4 regions of the Paenibacillus sp. FSL L8-0708 genome follow, and region 4 is predicted to be linked to each of the others. Evidence: riboswitches for the same ligand, from Rfam matches in the RefSeq annotation. Region 4 holds a riboswitch; each other region holds the start of a gene.
The links. Region 4 has a riboswitch for cyclic di-AMP ahead of NYE58_RS00545 (C40 family peptidase). Riboswitches for the same ligand answer to the same signal wherever they lie in the genome.

Region 1: linked by a shared signal. The riboswitch ahead of NYE58_RS30240 (TrkH family potassium uptake protein) and the one ahead of NYE58_RS00545 (C40 family peptidase) in region 4 are both predicted to bind cyclic di-AMP.
Region 2: linked by a shared signal. The riboswitch ahead of NYE58_RS30725 (alpha/beta fold hydrolase) and the one ahead of NYE58_RS00545 (C40 family peptidase) in region 4 are both predicted to bind cyclic di-AMP.
Region 3: linked by a shared signal. The riboswitch ahead of NYE58_RS03155 (hypothetical protein) and the one ahead of NYE58_RS00545 (C40 family peptidase) in region 4 are both predicted to bind cyclic di-AMP.

What each region holds. Positions count from the first base shown of each region.
Region 1 covers NZ_JBBPBC010000001.1:6,440,782-6,445,475, reverse strand. The annotation lists gene NYE58_RS30245 (CPBP family intramembrane glutamic endopeptidase) at 1-1,156, opposite strand, end outside; cyclic di-AMP (ydaO/yuaA leader) riboswitch at 1,477-1,654, shown strand; gene NYE58_RS30240 (TrkH family potassium uptake protein) at 1,717-3,075, shown strand; gene NYE58_RS30235 (potassium channel family protein) at 3,089-3,760, shown strand; gene NYE58_RS30230 (LysR family transcriptional regulator) at 4,298-4,694, opposite strand, start outside.
Region 2 covers NZ_JBBPBC010000001.1:6,551,225-6,555,918, reverse strand. The annotation lists gene NYE58_RS30740 (Nif3-like dinuclear metal center hexameric protein) at 1-743, shown strand, start outside; gene NYE58_RS30735 (hypothetical protein) at 828-1,001, shown strand; partial or broken gene NYE58_RS30730 (glyoxalase) at 1,079-1,189, opposite strand; cyclic di-AMP (ydaO/yuaA leader) riboswitch at 1,436-1,622, shown strand; gene NYE58_RS30725 (alpha/beta fold hydrolase) at 1,710-2,537, shown strand; gene selD (selenide, water dikinase SelD) at 3,066-4,127, shown strand; gene mnmH (tRNA 2-selenouridine(34) synthase MnmH) at 4,186-4,694, shown strand, end outside.
Region 3 covers NZ_JBBPBC010000001.1:668,597-673,290, forward strand. The annotation lists gene NYE58_RS03145 (hypothetical protein) at 1-379, opposite strand, end outside; gene NYE58_RS03150 (hypothetical protein) at 394-936, opposite strand; cyclic di-AMP (ydaO/yuaA leader) riboswitch at 1,017-1,181, opposite strand; cyclic di-AMP (ydaO/yuaA leader) riboswitch at 1,601-1,790, shown strand; gene NYE58_RS03155 (hypothetical protein) at 2,042-2,458, shown strand; gene kdpF (K(+)-transporting ATPase subunit F) at 2,585-2,662, shown strand; gene kdpA (potassium-transporting ATPase subunit KdpA) at 2,675-4,351, shown strand; gene kdpB (potassium-transporting ATPase subunit KdpB) at 4,368-4,694, shown strand, end outside.
Region 4 covers NZ_JBBPBC010000001.1:112,856-117,549, forward strand. The annotation lists gene NYE58_RS00535 (GNAT family N-acetyltransferase) at 1-167, opposite strand, end outside; gene NYE58_RS00540 (C40 family peptidase) at 357-848, opposite strand; cyclic di-AMP (ydaO/yuaA leader) riboswitch at 854-996, opposite strand; gene NYE58_RS00545 (C40 family peptidase) at 1,359-1,787, opposite strand; cyclic di-AMP (ydaO/yuaA leader) riboswitch at 1,845-1,983, opposite strand; gene NYE58_RS00550 (hypothetical protein) at 2,202-3,032, opposite strand; gene NYE58_RS00555 (M1 family metallopeptidase) at 3,044-4,694, opposite strand, start outside.

The DNA.
Region 1 (4,694 bases), 6.3 Mb from region 4:
CCCCTAGCAGAACGAAAGCCCAGATGTATCCAGCCCGGATACTGTCCAACACATATTGTCCGTAGCCGGGCTCTTTGGCGCGGGGCCAAGGGTTCATGCCTTCCTCTTTTCGCCATAGGCCATTGCCGCCCACTAAAGAGAAGTAGAGCAAGGAGGACATCAGCAGGCTGTACAAAGCATAAATGATAAACATAATGACAGAGGTAATCTGTGCTTCTAGCCCTTCGCCCGTTGATTCAGGCAGCATATTATAGGTGCTGATCATCATGATTACAAAATAGGCTGAGCTTAGGAATACTCCACGTTTAAAGGAAGTATGCTCTCTTCTAAGAATACTGTAGACGAGTGCCAGAATTCCTAAAATCAGTGTGGGTATACCGTAACCGAATAATGTTAGCTTTTCCGCTAAAGAGGTCTGTCCTTGTACGTAGGAGGTATGCCAAGCCGGTGCAGTGAATCCGGCATTAAAGCTGGATACCTGCTCTCCACTGAAATCAAAATAATAGTGCAATAAGGATTCGCCGACCTGAACAGTACTATCCGTATACACTAGCCCATGGCTTCCTGTATTCGATTCAATTTGTAGCTTGGCAGGATTTACTTCCCATTCCTGAAGCCAAGGACGAGCAAGATTCTCCTTCTGCGCTAGAGTGAGGTCAGCTCCCTTGTCCTCTTTTGCACCAACGGAAGCGATGCCTGACCCCTCTTCGGAGGTAACTTTTGCAGCCTTTGAGAAAGCGACAATCTTACCGTTATACATATTGAGGTCAACGATGATTTGCGGCTCTTGCTCCGCTGAAGGAGTAAGCGTTGCCCGAAAGACATCAAAAGGATATTTTTGATCCAATTTTTTCTTGGTGTAGTCCTCCACAAGCTTCTCGCGAGACATATAGCCATAAAAGGAAGAGTCCGTCTGGTAAAGTACATTCCATTGATCGTTTGGTGCTTCGGTGTAGTTGAGCTTTTGTTCTGCAAATAATATGGCTTGGTCACGGGCTTCTGCCTTGCTAATGACGGTGGTATCTTCACCTGTAGGGCTACTAAGCAGTGAAGGGGAAATCTGAAACATAATAAATAGAATAAGACCGATAATGCCCGAGATGATGAGCCTCTTGGAGAGGGCACGTTGCTGTAAGGGCTGGCCGACGGGATTCATGTAACGCCTCCTTGTTATGTACTGACAATGTTATGTTCCATTATAGTATTAGTGCCTGGTTGGTTACAAAAAACATTATATGTTCTTTTTATGGGTAATAGAGATAGTATAGAATAGTCATGTGAATTTATACCATGAATTTTATCGTGTTCATTTCTGCACGAATGATGAGAATCGGTGTAATTGCAGGGAAAACACGGAAAAGTGATGAGAAAAGGCACTCCTTTTGATGCAGTCTCTTTAAACCGCATTTTTTCATGTGAATGAGCATTAATTGTGTCTTTGTGAATTCACTAAATAACGTATATAATTTGTATGCAATTGTATAGTAGCCGAATTTCTGGTGAAAACGGGGGAACCATAAGAAGTGATGAAAAGTGGAGTGTACACGATAAATGGCACTTTCATCAGGGGTGAATTTCGTTCTGGGAACGAATAGGGCAGCCTGCACAGTCCGAATCCGACAGCTAACCTCGTAGGCTAATTTACTGCAGGAACCAAGTCAGCATTGGTTTTCCAGTGCTTTTTTTGTTGGAATTTTTGATAAGAAGGTGAGCAAAGTGGCTTCACAGTTTCGCAGGATTTCTGAATTTAAGTTTCTGAAGCTCTCGCCGCCGCAGATACTGGTGCTTGGTTTTGCATCGATCATTCTGATAGGGGCCCTGCTGCTTATGCTGCCCATCTCAAGCACAAGCGGGAATTCCGTGGAATTTATTGATGCATTATTTACTTCAACGTCGGCAACCTGTGTTACAGGGCTTGTTGTGCTGGATACCGGAACTTCGTTCACCATTTTTGGGAAAACCGTAATTATGATTCTGATCCAGATCGGCGGCTTAGGTTTTATGACCATGGCCACTCTATTTTCACTGGTGTTAAAGCGTAAAATATCTTTGCGGGACAGGCTAATCCTACAGGAAGCCATGAATCAAGGCTCTATGGAAGGAATTGTGCGACTGATCCGGAGAGTCCTCATATATTCTCTTGTCATAGAAGGCTGTGCCGCTGTGCTGCTGTCTATTCGCTGGGCTTTTGATATGCCGTTGGGAAAAGCGATTTATTATGGCATATTTCATGCGGTGTCTATGTTTAATAATGCGGGGTTCGATATTTTTGGGGATTTTCGCAGTTTAACTGATTATGTATATGATCCGCTTGTGAATATTATTGTGATGTTTCTGATTGTCTCCGGCGGGATTGGTTTTATTGTAATGTCAGATCTGGTGGAGTTTCGGGTAACCCGCAGGCTGTCTCTACATAGTAAAGTTGTCCTGTCCACCAGTACAGGGCTGATTCTGATCGGAGCTTTGGTTATTTTTATATTTGAGTTTACTAACACTCGTACCCTGGGTTCACTGAATTTCGGCGGTAAAATATTATCGGCCTTCTTTCAATCCGTGTCTCCCCGTACGGCTGGCGCGAACACAGTAGATATTGCTGGACTTCGGCAGGCTACACAATTTTTTATAGTGATTCTTATGTTTATTGGTGCTTCTCCGGGCTCAACGGGCGGGGGGATTAAGACAACAACCTTTACGATGATGATTGGTGCTGTAATTGCTATGCTGCGTGGACGGGAAGATGTTGTGTTGTTCCGTTATCGGCTGGCTCAGGAGCGCATCTACAAGGCATTAACGATCACGCTGCTGGCTTTGTTGTTAATCGCCTCTGTGTCGATGATACTCTCCACAACTGAAGACAGTAATTTCTTGGCAATCTTGTTTGAGACGACCTCCGCCTTTGCTACGGTAGGACTGACTATGGGGCTAACTCCGGAACTGTCAGCGATCGGTAAGATTCTACTCTGTCTGACGATGTTTGCAGGTCGGCTAGGTCCACTAACCTTAGCGTATGCACTCGGTCCCAAACAGGGTAAACCACTGTATAAGTATCCGGAAGGTAAAATAATTATTGGATAGGAGTTAATTAGAAATGAAAGCACAGCAATTTGTAGTAATCGGCTTAGGTCGCTTCGGTTCAAGCCTGGCGCTTGAGCTGATGGAAATGGGCTACGAGGTGCTCGGCATTGACCACCATGAAGAACGCGTGGAGGAAATGAGCGATCAGCTGACGCATACGGTAGTAGCAGATGCTACAGATGAGGGAATTATGCGCTCGCTTGGTGTACGGAACTTTGATTGTGGGATTGTTGCGATTGGTGACAATATGGAGAGAAGCATTCTGGCGGCCATTTTGTTGAAGGAGATTGGAGTCAAGCAAGTGGTGGCTAAGGCAATCTCTATCCTTCATGGCCGCGCACTGTCGCGGCTGGGGGTTGATCGGGTTATTTTTCCGGAGCGGGATATGGGGATTCGTGTGGCACATCAGCTGGTGACGCCCAATTTGCTGGATTATATTGAACTGTCCAAGGATTATAAAATTGTCGAGCTGACCGTACCGTCCTGCATGAACGGCAGAAGCTTGTCTGATTTAAATACAAGAGCTAAATATGGCTGCAGTATTGTTGCCCTAAATAGGGAAAGCGGAATAATCGTCGCTCCAACTGCCCATGATTATTTAAGTGAAGGCGATGTTATGGTACTCATTGGTCCTAATGAAAGTATTGACCGTTTTGAGAGTGAAGTTGTGAACCAAGAATCATAGGAAAAGAAGCTGACTCAAAAGTAGTGAATTCTACTTGGGGGCAGCTTCTTTTTTATGGAGTAAAGAGTAGGAAACGTATTGGATTTTAATATGCCATATGACTATGGACCATGCGTAGTGTTCTATAATGTTGGTTTGGTCGGTGCGCGACTTGCTAGGTGTGGTTATCGTACGGCTTGCAATTAGATGATTTGTGGTATCTGTGACGGTGAAATATGTGTGGCGTAAAGCGATATGTGTTCTTTGTTTGTGCGATGTACAGAGTGGGTTTTAAACTAGTTGGGGAAAAACTCCCTGAAAATAGCCACTATTCGCTCTAAATGAACGACATTAGGGAATTCCTCCCTAATAAACAGAGGGATTCCTTTATTAGTTACTGAATCGGCCGAAAATTAGGGAAGTTTTCCCTAATTTTAAGTCTGCTGAACAGAAATCTCTGAACTTCAGGGAGAAATTCCCTAATTACGCTATAAGTGCTTCACTTATTGCCTCATTTGGAGATCACTAGGTGCGCCCCCTGATTCATTTGGTCCGGCTTTACTGCTCACGTTCTGTCAGAAACATCTCTTCGGTAACTTGCACCAGACTGCGAGCCGCCGTGCTCATGCTTCCATCGTCACGGTAGATCAGGCAGGTGGTCCGTTGAGTCTGTTCCAGCTCCTTGATATGTAAGGACACCAGCCCGCCGCCGTTCAGCAGCTCTGGACGCAGATAAGACTTTGGCAGCAACGCAGCCGCTTTGACAGTCGGAAGCAGCCGTACGATGGCTTCGAAGGAGTCAATCTCCATGCGCACATCGGGATCAATCCCGCAGCGCTGGAATAGATCGTCCGTCAGACGCCGGTACCAGGTCCCCTTTGAGAAGAGAATCATAGGCAGCCGGGATAGATTATCCATGGTTAGCTTGGAAGATAAATTTAAAGGATGCTGCTCT
Region 2 (4,694 bases), 6.4 Mb from region 4:
AGGTAGAAGGGACTGTGGATATTCTGAACCCAGGGGAACCGGAAACTGAAGTCACAGGGATTATTACGGCCTTTTCTTCCACACAAAATATTGTGGAGCAAGCAATAGCGTTAGGAGCCAATTTGCTGATCACGCATGAAGGTGTATTTTATAGCCATCATGCGGCGAACGAGTGGTTAGAAGGTGATCCGGTTTATCATGCGAAAAAAAGTCTGATCGAACATTCCCCAATAGCTATTTTTCGTTATCATGATTATTGGCATCGGCAAGAGCCGGATGGGATTATGATGGGTTTGCTGCGAGAGCTGGATTGGTCAGACTATGTGGAAGAGCAGCAAGCGGCTGCTACGATTCTCACTATTCCTGCTATGACTGTAATGGAAGCTGCTCAGTATATTAAAAGTAAGCTAGGCATCTCTTATGTACGCGCTGCTGGTGACCTGTCTCTGTCCTGCAAACGTGTAGGGATATTAGTAGGTTACAGAGGAGGCGGGATGATGGCTATTCCGCTTTTTAATGATCACAATCTTGATTTAATTATCGCTGGAGAGGGACCAGAGTGGGAGACTCCGGAATATGTGCGGGATGCAGGGCACCAAGGAAAATCTAAAGCGCTCATCATGTTAGGTCATGCGGAGAGTGAAGCGCCGGGGATGAAATATTTAGCTGAAATCTTAGCAGACAAATATCCCATGCTTCCTACCCGGTTCATTGCTGAACAACCCATCTATCAGATGGTTTAATCTGGGGAAATTAAGAGTACGGAATAAATAAACATATTATGGAGAAAATGAAGGGAAACAGGTCACTGAGAAAGGAGTGTTTCAATGGAAATTCCTTTGGAGGCTGATGAAGTATTAAGTCGGATCAAAAAGCTGCAAAGCGACGGAAGCTCAATCAGTAAAAAACAAGTAAAGCAAAGCGACCCAGAGCTTATGAGAAGTGCGCTGTTCTTTTTTCCAAGCTGGGAGCATGCATTGAAAAACGCCGATCTTTTGTAGCCATAGTATTGTAAAAGGAAGCTAAGTGGACAGGGGGAGATCTCTGATTCTGCTTAGCTTTTTTCTTTTTTATGAAATCATTCGTGCTGTTCATGTGAAATAATATTAACAAGCTTGCCAAACGGATCGGGGACATAGAAACGACGAACACCCCAAGGTACAGAAACTGGCCCAATATTGGTATTGAAGATTGTCGTTTCTTATTAAATAGGAAAGTACTGGTGAATCACCCCCTTTTTCGCTTGCTTCAGAGCTGTTTTTCTAAAGAAAACGAGTAAACAAGAGCAAAAGAAAGAGAAAATGAAGAGTATGCTTAATATGAAATGAAAAGCATTGCTTTCAACATTATTTTGACCAGAGCCCTCCTTTACAAGAAAACCTTACAAGAGTATGATTCATCTCAGAACTGAGAATTATCTTAAATTTACAATTACATAAGCAATCCGCTTAATTTCCGTTTCTGGAAAGCGGGGGAACCAACAACTGGCAGCCGATGTGAGAGTCGGCACTGGTTATGGGGTGAATCCTGTTCCGGGTGCATAATATGCATCCCTGCAGGTAGGGCAACTCTCACTGCCCGAATCCGACAGCTAACCTCGTAAGCGTATGGAGAGAGGATGAATGGCGTGTTTAGTGATGAATAGCCACAGAGAATCCCTCTGTGGTTTTTTGCTGCGTTTTTAAGCAGATATAGTCGTAGAATTTATTATGAAAGAGGTGTTACCTTTGCCTATCGCTAAACTGAACGGAACTTCGCTCTATTATGAAATCAATGGAACTGGCACTCCGGTTGTGTTTATCCATGGACATGGATTAACACACAGTATGTTCAAACCACAGCTGGAGTATTTTTCCGATAAATATAAAGTGATTTTGTGCGATTTACGGGGGAATGGCAAGTCTGGTAAACTGCTGGAGGCCCCACATGAGATTATTGAGACGCAATGTCTGGATCTGATTATGCTGTTGAATGACCTAGGTATCCGTGAAGCAGTTTTTGTAGGAATCGCCTATGGTGGCTTAGTCGTTCAGCATATTGCCAAACAATATCCTGAGCGTGTAAAAGCAATTGTGGTCGCGGATAGCTTTTGTAGGACTCACGGATCAACAATAGTAGGGAAAATACAAACTATGGCAGCATATTGCAGTTTACTAATGTATTATCTCCCAAGCGAGCTGGTGTTGCCTTCGATTCGGATGATGTACCGAGAGCGCTGGAGTCTGGCCTACAATGAGATTAGAAGAGGACTGCTGGACAAACGCCCCCGGGAGCTATATCGGCAAAGGCTGGCTACGAGCCATGTTGATTACACCAGATGTTTAAAGGCTTTTAAACGTCCCGCTTTGTGTATTGTAGGGGACTTTAATGAATTTGGAGTGAATTGTATGAAGGAAATGGTGTCTCAGCTGCCGCAGGCGCAGTTGGCGATTATTCCGAACGCATTAGATCCAAGTAATCTGTGCCAACCGGAGCAATTCAATGCGATTCTTCAACGTTTCTTAGAGAAGCAGCAGGGCAGTCAGCAGATTAGCTGATCTATTGGGAGACCTTCACAAGCGAAGCGTTTAAGTGAGAAAAAAGACGTCCAATAGCCAGGGAGCACGAGCTGGCTATTGGACGTCCTTTTGGGTTGAAATTTAGGGGAATTCTCCCTAAAATGAAGGAGATTATGGCTCCTAGAAAGTGGATTAGGGAAATCCTCCCTAATAATAGGATGTTTTTAGGAAGGATTTCAAGGATTTCCCTAATATAATGGACATCCAACTAAAGGCTGGCTTATCAGTAGTAAAATCTACGAATGAGCCAGCCTTTGGTTATTTTACTAACCGATGGATGTTGAACATTTACAAGCATATTGTACCTAGAACGCCACTTAATGTCCCACCCTACCACAGCATCAAATATAGCTCACCCGACGTGGGAAAGAACGGTAGACCTAAGTAGTGATAGTAAGTGTATAGAGGAAGGCGTAACAAGCAGCACATCTGCTACTCTTGCTTTTTGTACAATGCGATCTACTCGTGTAAGATTAAGATAATTCATACTAAAGGAGCTGAGTCATGATGTCTCAAGCTGAAACTATAAAACTGACTTCATTATCTTCAAAAGGGGGCTGCGGCTGCAAAATCGGTCCCGCCGATCTCATGCAGGTTATTCGCAGTCTGCCACCAACTGTTCCTAACCCGGATCTACTAGTAGGTCTTGATACTAGTGATGATGCAGGGGTGTATCGTTTAAGTGATGAATTAGCGTTAGTGCAAACTGTTGATTTTTTCACGCCGATCGTGGATGATCCCTATTCATTTGGTCAAATTGCAGCAGCCAATGCATTAAGCGATATATATGCGATGGGTGGAAAGCCGCTTACGGTGCTTAATATTGTGGCTTTTCCTATTTCTGTTTTAGATAAAAGCGTTCTTGGTGACATTTTGCGCGGTGCAGCGGATAAAGTACAGGAAGCAGGAGCTACTCTTGTGGGCGGACATTCCATCGACGATAAAGAGCCCAAATTCGGATTGGCCGTTACGGGCCTTGTGCATCCTGACAAAGTAAGAACGAATGCGGGCGCCAAGGTGGGAGACAAGCTGATTCTAACGAAGCCTATCGGTGTGGGGATCTTAACAACTTCCATTAAAAAGGATCAGCTATCTCCTGAAGAAACCACACGCCTTACGACAGTAATGTCTACTTTGAATAAAAAAGCGGCTGAAATCATGGAGCCTTATGATGTACATGCTTGTACAGATGTTACCGGATTTGGGCTACTGGGACATGCCTCGGAAATGGCTAAAGGGAGCGGCACGGGCCTGATCATTCGTCAAGACGATGTACCGATGCTGCCAAGAGTAAGAGAGCTTGCGGAACAGGGATTTGTTCCAGGAGGCACTAAGAATAACTTTGCCCATCTGGAAGGCAGCATTCTTTATCCGGAAGAGATGGACCAACTAAGCCGCTATATTCTATGTGACGCTGTGACTTCTGGCGGATTGCTGATCTCTGTGGCCCCCGAACAAAGCGAAGATTTGCTAAAAGAGTTAGTAGATGCAGGGGTAGAAGCGGCATTGATCGGAGAGGTAACGGAAGAGCATCCGGGTCAGATTACGGTTATAGCTGCTGTGGAATAACTGTTGTATATCAGCTTAGAGCAAATTATGAAGGTTAGCCACCAGAGGAGAGAGCATATTGTTTCAGGACATTACACTGGAAGAACTTAGAGTGTTAAAAAACAAGAAGCAGATCACCATTATTGATGTTAGATCTCCTTCTGAATATAAAGATGCAACGCTGCCGGATAGTTTGAATATTCCCTTTTTTGATGATCAGGAACGGGCTGAAGTAGGGACGTTGTATAAACAGACAAGTGTGCAGGCCGCGAAAGAACGTGGTTTGGAGATTGCTGCGGCAAAACTGCCTTCTTTTGTCAAAGAATTTGCAGCGATTCAAGGAGACAAAGCAGTATTCTGCTGGAGGGGAGGTATGCGCAGCCGTACAACTGCGACCGTACTCTCTTTAATGGATATTCATGCTTACCGGCTGATAGGCGGCTATAAGGCTTATCGTAAATGGGTGCTCGACGAATTGGAGTCCTATGAATGTAAGGCGAAGTCTTATGTGATTCACGGAAATACAGGCACAGGTAAAACCAATCTGTTACACCGCCTGAAAGCGCAAGGCTACCCCGTTCTGGATTT
Region 3 (4,694 bases), 560 kb from region 4:
CTGCTGCAACACTGTACAGACGCCCTTGCTGAATATGCCCTGCCAAGGATTTACCCTGGAGCTTGGCCTTTAAATCCTGCAAAGCACCCTGAACTAGCTCAAGCTTAACCTGCTCCCAATCTGAACCTTCGCGGCGGACCTTATCCAGCGCTTCTTCAAGACGGCAATGACAGATGGCCCGTAAAAAAGAACTCCATTTAATGAGATCGAAATTTTTGGTGTTGGCAGAGATCAGACAAGCCCCCCAACTGCAGCCTCCCTTACAGGTGAGCTTCAGAATACCATAACGGCAGCCTTCAGCCCCTTCCATTCCATAGTGAATAGGCTCGGGTTCATCCAATACAAATACTTCAATGCGGGATAGTCTGCGCTGGTCCATAGTAGGGTTCCTCCTTAGATTTCCAAAAGCTTTAAGTCTACATGATGAGTGACACTAGCCCTTTCTACACAAGCGAGCATTTCCATTTTATTCTCACAGACTGCGGTATGCTCTAGCCATAGTCGGAACTTCTCTTTTCGTATAACAGATAGATGTAAGGGAAAGGTGCTGCGGGATCTCAAGACATACCAACCGGCGCTTACATCTTTCCAAGGCTCCTTGAAGGCTGTAAACCACGGGAGCTTTTGGTGCGATGACCAATCCTGCTGCTGCTGTTGTTCTCGAATTTTTTTATATATCTCATATACAATCTTAGAGTCTAAACAGTCTTTACAAGAAGAAGGTGTGCTGAACTGGCGAAGGGCTTGGATCTGGTTCTGGCCAAATGCATAGCCTACAATGTACCTGTGATTATGTTCTTCGAACCACAAGGCCCCGAAACAAACGTAATTTAGACTTATCGGCTCAAGCAGCCCTTGATGTATCCCTAAATAATAGTGCTTCAAAACATTCACCCCATCCAGCGTGCTATCACCTAATAAGCTCAGGTAACGCAAAAACCGCAGCAAGAGGAGGACCTCTGCTGCGGTTTTGGATTACAGGCAGATATACCTGGGCCAAAGCGTGGCGGATCAAGGGTCTCTCTCTTTACGCTTACGAGGTTAGCTGTCGGATTCGGACGGTGAGAGTCGCCCTACCTATTGAGACTTATGCAGTCTCCTTTGGATTCACCCCAAGTAGGCCAGGTGGCCTGATGGTTCCCCCGTTCCCTGCGAATGCAGGAACTCAGCGTTGATTGTTTTTCATGAATTAGATTCAACCCGAATCATACTCTTTTCAAGATTTTCTGTAAAAAACGGAAAATGTTCTTTTAGAGCAATTTTAACCATATCCTGCCGACTACGACTGAAAAACGAGGTAAATAGGTATTTATGGCGTGTTATCGCGCCTCTTTCTCGCTCAGCCTCAGCTTCTTGCGTTTCTACCTATAATGGGAATTTGCAGTATTTTCGCTCTAAAAAGGTGAATAAAATCACATGGGTTATAGATAGCGATTAAACGCTCCAAACTCGAGTAAACAAGAGATATAGAGAGATTAGATATCAAGTAAGCGCTATCTAATGGGAAAATAGTTTTTAATTTGCATTATTTTGGCATCATTCAGGTTTTACAAGTCTTCGTGCATAAGAGTATGATTACTCCTGTTTCAACGACAATCGAATATTTGATCCGCTTAATTTCCGGTAAGGAAAGCGGGGGAACCAACAATCGGCAGCCGATGTGAGAGTCGGAAGCAGATTATGGGGTGAATCCTGTAGAGGGTGTGAGTGAGCTCGCATCTATACAGGTAGGGCGACTCTCACCGCCCGAATCCGACAGCTAACCTCGTAAGCGTATGGAGAGAGGATGAGTGCAATGTGACCGCTAGCGAGCCACAGAGGAGATCCTTTGTGGCTTTTTGCTGTGCTCTTAGAAGCAAAGCATTTATGGAGGCCTCCCCTAAGAGGTCGCTAAATTCATCATTAGCGGTATTTGTAAGGCAGCGTCTAATGACGTGACACAACCGAGCTTTAGGTTGTGCCCGAAAATGACGATAGGTCAACATCCTTTCGGAGATTTTCGTTGCCTCCTTGTTGTAAATGAGCAGGAGGAGAAAAAAAGATGACGGATCAGAATGAATATGTGCTTGTATGTGCGCCTACAAAGGCGGGAGAACATTTCATTAAACTTCTGAAGTTCAGGGGTATTAAGATGGCGGGATTAACCAACAATGTGGCTGAGAAAGCTTTACTTGAGGAGCTCGGGATTGAGCAGGTTATTCTAGTGGATACCCGCCATCAGAGCACTTGGTTTCGCCCATCGTTCCCGGTAGGCAGGGTATATCTGTTTGAGAGCAGCTTTCCGCTTTGCTGCCGCTATATTCAGATGTGCCGTACCTGGACGACACAGCCGATTTTTGTGATTACAAGTTCAATAAATCCTAGATTGGTCTATAAAAGACTTGGTGCGAGCTATGTAATCTATTCCCATAGTGGTGATGCTGATTTTCTAATCGATAGATCACCTCATCAAGGATAATGGAAGGAGTGCGGAAGATATGATGGATCTGTATATGGTGGCTTCGTTAGCTGTAATTTACGGGTTATTTTATGGCTTTATGCGCTGGTGCGCAGGTGTAGTTGAGGATACGGGGAGGGATAAGCTGTGATTCTAGTAATCGCTGTTACCCTACTGTTGTTTTTATATCTGGTTTACGCGTTGATTCATCCTGAGAAATTTTAAGGAGGGGCATTCATGGGCATTTTGCAAATAGTCGTCGTAATTGTAATTCTCATCTTGCTGGTCAAGCCGATGGGAACGTATTTATATCATGTATTTTCTAACGAACCGAATCGTACGGATCGCTGGTTTGCAGGCACAGAGAAAGGTATTTATAAGCTGATCGGCCTGAAAAAACGGGACGGAATGTCCTGGAAGAAGTATGCACTCAGCTTTGTTTTAACTAATATCGTACTGGTTGCTTTCAGTTATATTTTTCTGAGATTACAGCGGGGATTGCCGCTGAACCCGAATGGAATTGCCGATATGGAACAGACGCTTTCATTCAATACGGTGATCAGCTTTATGACCAATACGAACCTGCAGCATTATAGCGGGGAGACGGGACTATCGTATTTTTCACAAATGGCAGTCATCACGATGATGATGTTCACGTCTGCAGCGAGCGGATTTTCTGTTGCGGTTGCTTTTGTCAGAGGGATTACAGGACAGAAATCAGTCGGGAACTTTTTCGAGGACTTCGTAAAAGCACATATTCGTGTATTCATTCCATTAGCTCTGCTAGTTTCATTGGTGCTGGTAGGATTGCATGTGCCACAAACGCTCAAGCCATCGCTTGAGGTCACTACACTCGAAGGGCAGACACAACAAATCGCTATCGGTCCAGTCGCTTCTTTGGAATCAATTAAACACTTAGGTACGAATGGTGGCGGCTTCTTCGGAGCCAATTCAGCGCATCCTTTCGAGAACCCTAATCCACTTACGAACGTGCTGGAGATTCTCTCTATGTGGATGCTGCCAGCCTCTCTGCCATATATGTACGGATTGTTCGCTAAGAACAAACGTCAGGGCTGGGTGATTTTCACAGCAATGATGACCTTGTTCGTACTACTGCTGGGATTGAATTATTATGCGGAAACCAAAGGCAATCCAGCTATCAATGCGCTGGGGATCGAGTCTTCGCAAGGTAGCATGGAAGGTAAAGAGGTACGTTTTGGTATCCCGCAATCTTCGTTGTTCACTTCGGTAACAACGGCAGCTACGACAGGTAGTGTTAACAATATGCATGATACGCTGACACCGCTGGGTGGCATTACCCCTCTGGCCCTAATGATGCTCAACAATGTCTTCGGGGGAAAAGGTGTCGGACTAATCAATATGCTGATGTATGCCATCATGGGTGTCTTCTTATGTGGACTAATGGTTGGCAGAACACCAGAGTTTCTCGGGCGAAAGATAGAAGCCAAGGAGATGAAGCTAATTGCGATTGCTATCCTTGTGCATCCGTTCATTATCCTTGTACCAACAGCAGGTGCGTTCTTAACGGACTTGGGCAACGGTTCCATCACGAATCCCGGATTCCATGGACTTAGCCAAGTGTTATATGAATATGTCTCTTCTGCCGCGAACAATGGTTCAGGATTTGAAGGGCTTGCGGACAACACCACCTTTTGGAATGTTACAACCGGGATCGTAATGCTGCTTGGCCGTTATGTCTCTATAATCGCGATGCTGGCAGTTGCAGGCTCACTGATCCAGAAGAAGCCAGTTCCTGAGACGATTGGCACATTCCGCACAGACAATGGTCTGTTCACCGGAATTCTGATTGGTACAGTAGTAATTATCGGTGCGCTGACGTTTCTGCCGGTCATTGTGCTCGGCCCGATTGCAGAATATTTGACCTTACGGTAGGAAGAGGGAGAACAAGATGAGTACTGTAAAAAGAAAAAAGCTGCTGACGGGACCCATACTCCTAAGCGCTATAAAGGATAGCTTTATTAAGCTTAACCCGGTGACGTTAATCAAAAATCCGGTCATGTTCGTAGTCGAAATCGGTACGATTATTGTATTGCTTATGGTACTGGCCCCCGGATATTTTAATGCAGAGAAATCGGTAGGCTTCAATATCACAGTGTTGTTCATTCTGCTATTCACAGTGCTGTTTGCCAACTTCGCTGAAGCGCTGGCTGAAGGCCGCGGGAAAGCCCAGGCGGATTCACTCAAGAAAACGAAACAGGATATCACAGCTAACAAA
Region 4 (4,694 bases):
TCCTCCCGGAGCTGCGGATCGCCAAACTCGATGCCAAGGGCCTGCATCTGCTCCCACGGCATCCAGCCATAAATATTATATGGAGGCGTATAGCTCCACTTACAAATAGCTTCTCCGTGAATTGCCTCCATAGGAACTACATGAAAAGTTACCGAGGGATTTATCATAAGGTCAACGATCTCCTTTCACGAGGACATTGCTATATTACTAATTATATACAAAATGGGGGAGGTTCGACTCAGAAAATTTATATGAGGGGAATGTTTTACAAATTATGAGAGGGGTAAATAAGTAATAAGACAAAAAAACAAGCTCTCCTCCAAGAATTACCTTGGAAAAGAGCCTATGTACGTTATTTATTGCACATCATCATTGTCTTCCGATTCAGCAGCAACCGATTTGTAAGCATCTGTGCTCATAATGCGCTTGGCACCAACGTAGCGTTTCACGTAGTAGCTATCACTCAGAGAGCTAATGGTAACACCGCGTGAGGTAGAAGCGTGTGCGAACTTACCTTCACCGACATAAATGCCGACATGGGAGACACCTTTGCCACTTGTATTGAAGAATACAAGATCTCCGGCTCTTATATCATCACGGGAGATTGCTGTGCCCATTTGATATTGGGAACCTGATTGGTGTGGAAGGTTAATGCCAATCTTATCAAACACATACATTGTAAATCCGGAGCAATCAAATCCGTTAGTGGATATACCGCCGGATACGTATTTAGTACCGATGGCCTTGTCAATCACTTTATCCATTTTGGAATCTGCGAAAGCGCTTCCTGCTCCGATGGTGAGGATGATGGAAAAGCTTAGTACTGCTGCTGCTAACTTCTTCTTCAAAAGTGTATACCCCTTCCAAATGCCTACGAGGTTAGCTTAAGGGTTCGGTTGAAGGTCCCCTATGACCCCTCTATATAATGGAGGTCAATTCACCCAAAGTTGGTTCCCCCGTTTTCCTAATAGTTAGGAAACTCGGCTCATACTGTTGATTAGGATTAGCTTGTAATCAATACATGACAAAACCTTTGTAAATAACAACTTAATGATTACAAAAATGTTACTAAAATCTCACTGCGCTAATTGTAACAAACAGAAAGCCGCTTGGCAATCGTTTTTAACATATTAATGCAGAAAAATTGGCATTTTTACGGTAGAAAGGCATATGTAAGCGTTAATAATGACCTAATTTTTAATATAATTGCAATTTTTATCAAATAAACGTGTTTCAATTGGGCTCTAATAGTGTAAAAATATATTATGGAAAAAAGAAAAACCCGAATTTGATTACGGGCATAATCAGATTCAGGTTCATATAGTTGTAATTATGAGGTTATAGTTGTGAGGAAGGTTTCAATCGAAGGCTACAGCTTGATAAGCTGAAGTACTCATTACTCTTTTAGCGCCAACATAACGATTGGCCCAGTAGGCCTGACTGAGTGAAGTGATGGTTACTCCACGCGAAGAGGACGATTGTGCGAATTTTCCGTTTCCAACATAAATGCCGACATGGGATACTCCATTGCCAAGTGTGTTAAAGAACACTAGATCACCAGAACGCAGATTGCTTTTGGATACAGCAGTTCCAACGCTATATTGAGCTTTTGATGTACGAGGTAAAGTAAGACCTACATTCTTGAATACATATTTTGTAAATCCAGAGCAATCAAATCCGGCAGTGCTTGTACCTCCGGTTTTATAGGCAACTCCAATAGTCTTTGAGATTACAGTGTCCATCTTAGAGTCGGCAAAGGCGCTTCCTCCACCAATAGATAATGCCATTACAAGTCCTAGCGCCGCAGCGACGCATTTTTTTCTTAAATTATGTCTTTTCAAAAGATGTACTCCTTCCAAGGCCTGCGAGGTTAGCTTAAGGGTTCGGTAGAAGATTCCCTATGATCCCTGTAAAGCGAGATCAATTCACCCAAAATATGGTTCCCCCACTTCCCGGTGCAAAGGAATTAGGCGTGTTAAGCACCAAGAGAATGACGTTTCGACAGTTACACTTACGATAAATACATTTAGTTATGTAGGAATCGTTTCAATTGATTACAAAATTGTTACTAATAGCACAGGACTTATTGTAACAGAGCTTTTATGATTTTGCAAATACTCTTCAGTTATCCGTAATGAGAAAAAGTCCCAGCTCCTGAATACAGGAATTGGGACCTTTTTATTATGTCAAATAAGGTTAATTTATTGTGGAAATGCTTTGCTACACCATAGATGATATTGTGCAGAGATTCCCCACATTTTTAAGAGCGTAGAAGGTAGTGGTGAGATTTGCCGTATTATAAGTGCCGGCAGGCCGGGACAGAACAGACCCGTCAGTCCGCACACTAGCAGTAAGAGCAAGCCTCCCGCACCAAGTACAATGGAAACACCTATAGCAGGAATCAGTGACCGCAAGCAGATGAACAGTGAGGAGAACATTCCTGTACCGCCGGTGTAACCAAACTGCATATATAGAAGAAACAGGCGCACGATAAAAATATATATAAGCCATGCCAATACGTATGGTACTAAATGAAGTAACAAAGTGTAGTTAAACAAAGAGGATAAGAACAGCCCGTACATTTTTGGAGCAAGCCAGTAAAGCGGCAGCAGGGTCAGAACCCATTCGATTAGGCTAAAGACTAAGACAGGTAGTCCATAGATCTTCATGCCGGGGAAAAAGAACAGTCCGCGCTCGCCCCTTCGCTCCTGGTGGAGCTCATGCAGCAATCCTGCCCTTATGAAAGGAGAAAGCAGAAGTCGCAAGACAACAAGTCCTAGAAGCATCCATAACCAAGTGCGTATCGCAGGGTCAGTATTCAAGCTGAACTGTCCCTCGATATAATACAACAGTCTGCCCATACCGCTGCCGCCGGCGTCTTTATCTGGATAGCGCAGTAGAATTGGAATAATAGCAGATCGGATGAAACCATACATAAAGTAGCCCCAGAGCAGTCGGTAGATGAAGAGCAGAATTAAAATATAAAATTGCTCCTTCATGCTTTGCCAGCCGCGGGTTATCGATGTTCTCACAATCATTCACCTCACCAGACAAGAGTTCCGAGCACGGTTTCAAGTAGTTTAGTTACACTTAACGTCCAGCGAGAGAGCGTCTTGGGCTCTATTTCCGCCAGCCTAAAGTTGTTTAAATGTTTGCTCTCCAATAAGATGGAATGCTCAGGGTCAATCTCAGCAGAGAGAAGAGGCTTATCGCTTAACAATTGAAACGTAGTCTCTGCTCCTTCACCGTTCCAGACCCGCTGCACCGAAGAGCTGTCGGCGAATGTGAATTTCACGGGAACATCAACGTAATGGCTCCCTTTATTTGAAATCTTCACTAATGATTCGTAGCTTTGAGCATCGCCGCTGTTATTTTTTTTAAAAGTAATCGTATCTACTGAGAAGTCAGGCGCCCCATCGCCATAAATGTAATCATCGAAATATGCCTGCCATGATTTTTTGGTTACCTTCTCAACCACTTTCTGAAAATCTGCCGTAGCGGGATGCTGGAAACGGAACTTACGAGCGTAGGAGGACATGATGTTGTTCATTGCTTTGGTACCTACCTGGCGTTCGATATCTTTAAGTACAAGCTTGCCGCGGATATAAACATTTCGGCTATAGGAATCCGCCCCTGCATATTTCCACGTTTCCAGATTTAACGGCTCAGGTATAGTTACCAGGCTGGCCTGTAAAGGCAAATTAGACTTGATACCGTATTCTTGTTCCATAAGTCTGTCTTCGGCATAGGAAGTAAAGCTTTCATCCAGCCAAGCCTCCTCGAATTCATTGCTGGCTACCATACCGTAGAAGTATTGATGGCCGATCTCATGAATGACGGTTCTTTCAAGTGAGGTATCTGGAGAAGAATCCGCGGCCCCAAAGGCTGTAATAAGGGTAGGATATTCCATTCCTCCCGCGCCGTTTCCCTCCTTAGGTGGGACGATAATAGACAGCGTAGAGTAGGGATAAGGGCCATACCATTTGCTGAAGTAGGTCAGGGCAGCCTTGGCAGCTTGAAGGTAACGCTCTTGTAAGTCTTTGTGCAGAGGGTCGAGATACACCTTAATTCGCACTCCAGGCACCTCCGGCGTAGAGAAAGCTTCCTCTGCTACTGTAAAATCAGGGGATGCAGCCCAAGCGAAATCGTGGACATCATCGGCGTAGAACTGATATATTTTCTGATCTTGTTTGAGCTTGGCATTTTTTACAGGAAATCCGGTCGCTGCCACCGTATAGTTGGAAGGAACGGAAATCGTTACATTAAAGATGCCAAAATCACTGTAAAACTCAGAAGTTCCGTGATACTGATGCAGGTCCCAGCCTTCTTCTTTAACTCCGCGCGTGCCCTTAGGCTCGTATACACTAAGCTTAGGAAACCATTGCCCAGCCATAACGAAGTTACCTGAAGCACCCATGCGAGCAAAGATTTTGGGCAGCTGGACTTCATACTGAAGCTTAAGTGTTACACTTTCCCCACCATTAACAGGCTGAGGAAGATGTACCTTTAGGAGTGTCTTATCGTTGATATTGCCGTCATCAGGTTGGACATATTGCACTCTTTGCATTAGCGAAGTTCCTTCTGTCGTGCGCAGATCGGTCAGCGTCATATTTCCGAAGCCGTTCTCAGGCATGCTGTCGCCTCTGAGCGTCCCCCCGGATTCCTTCATAAAGGTGGTATCTGATGAGGCAAAT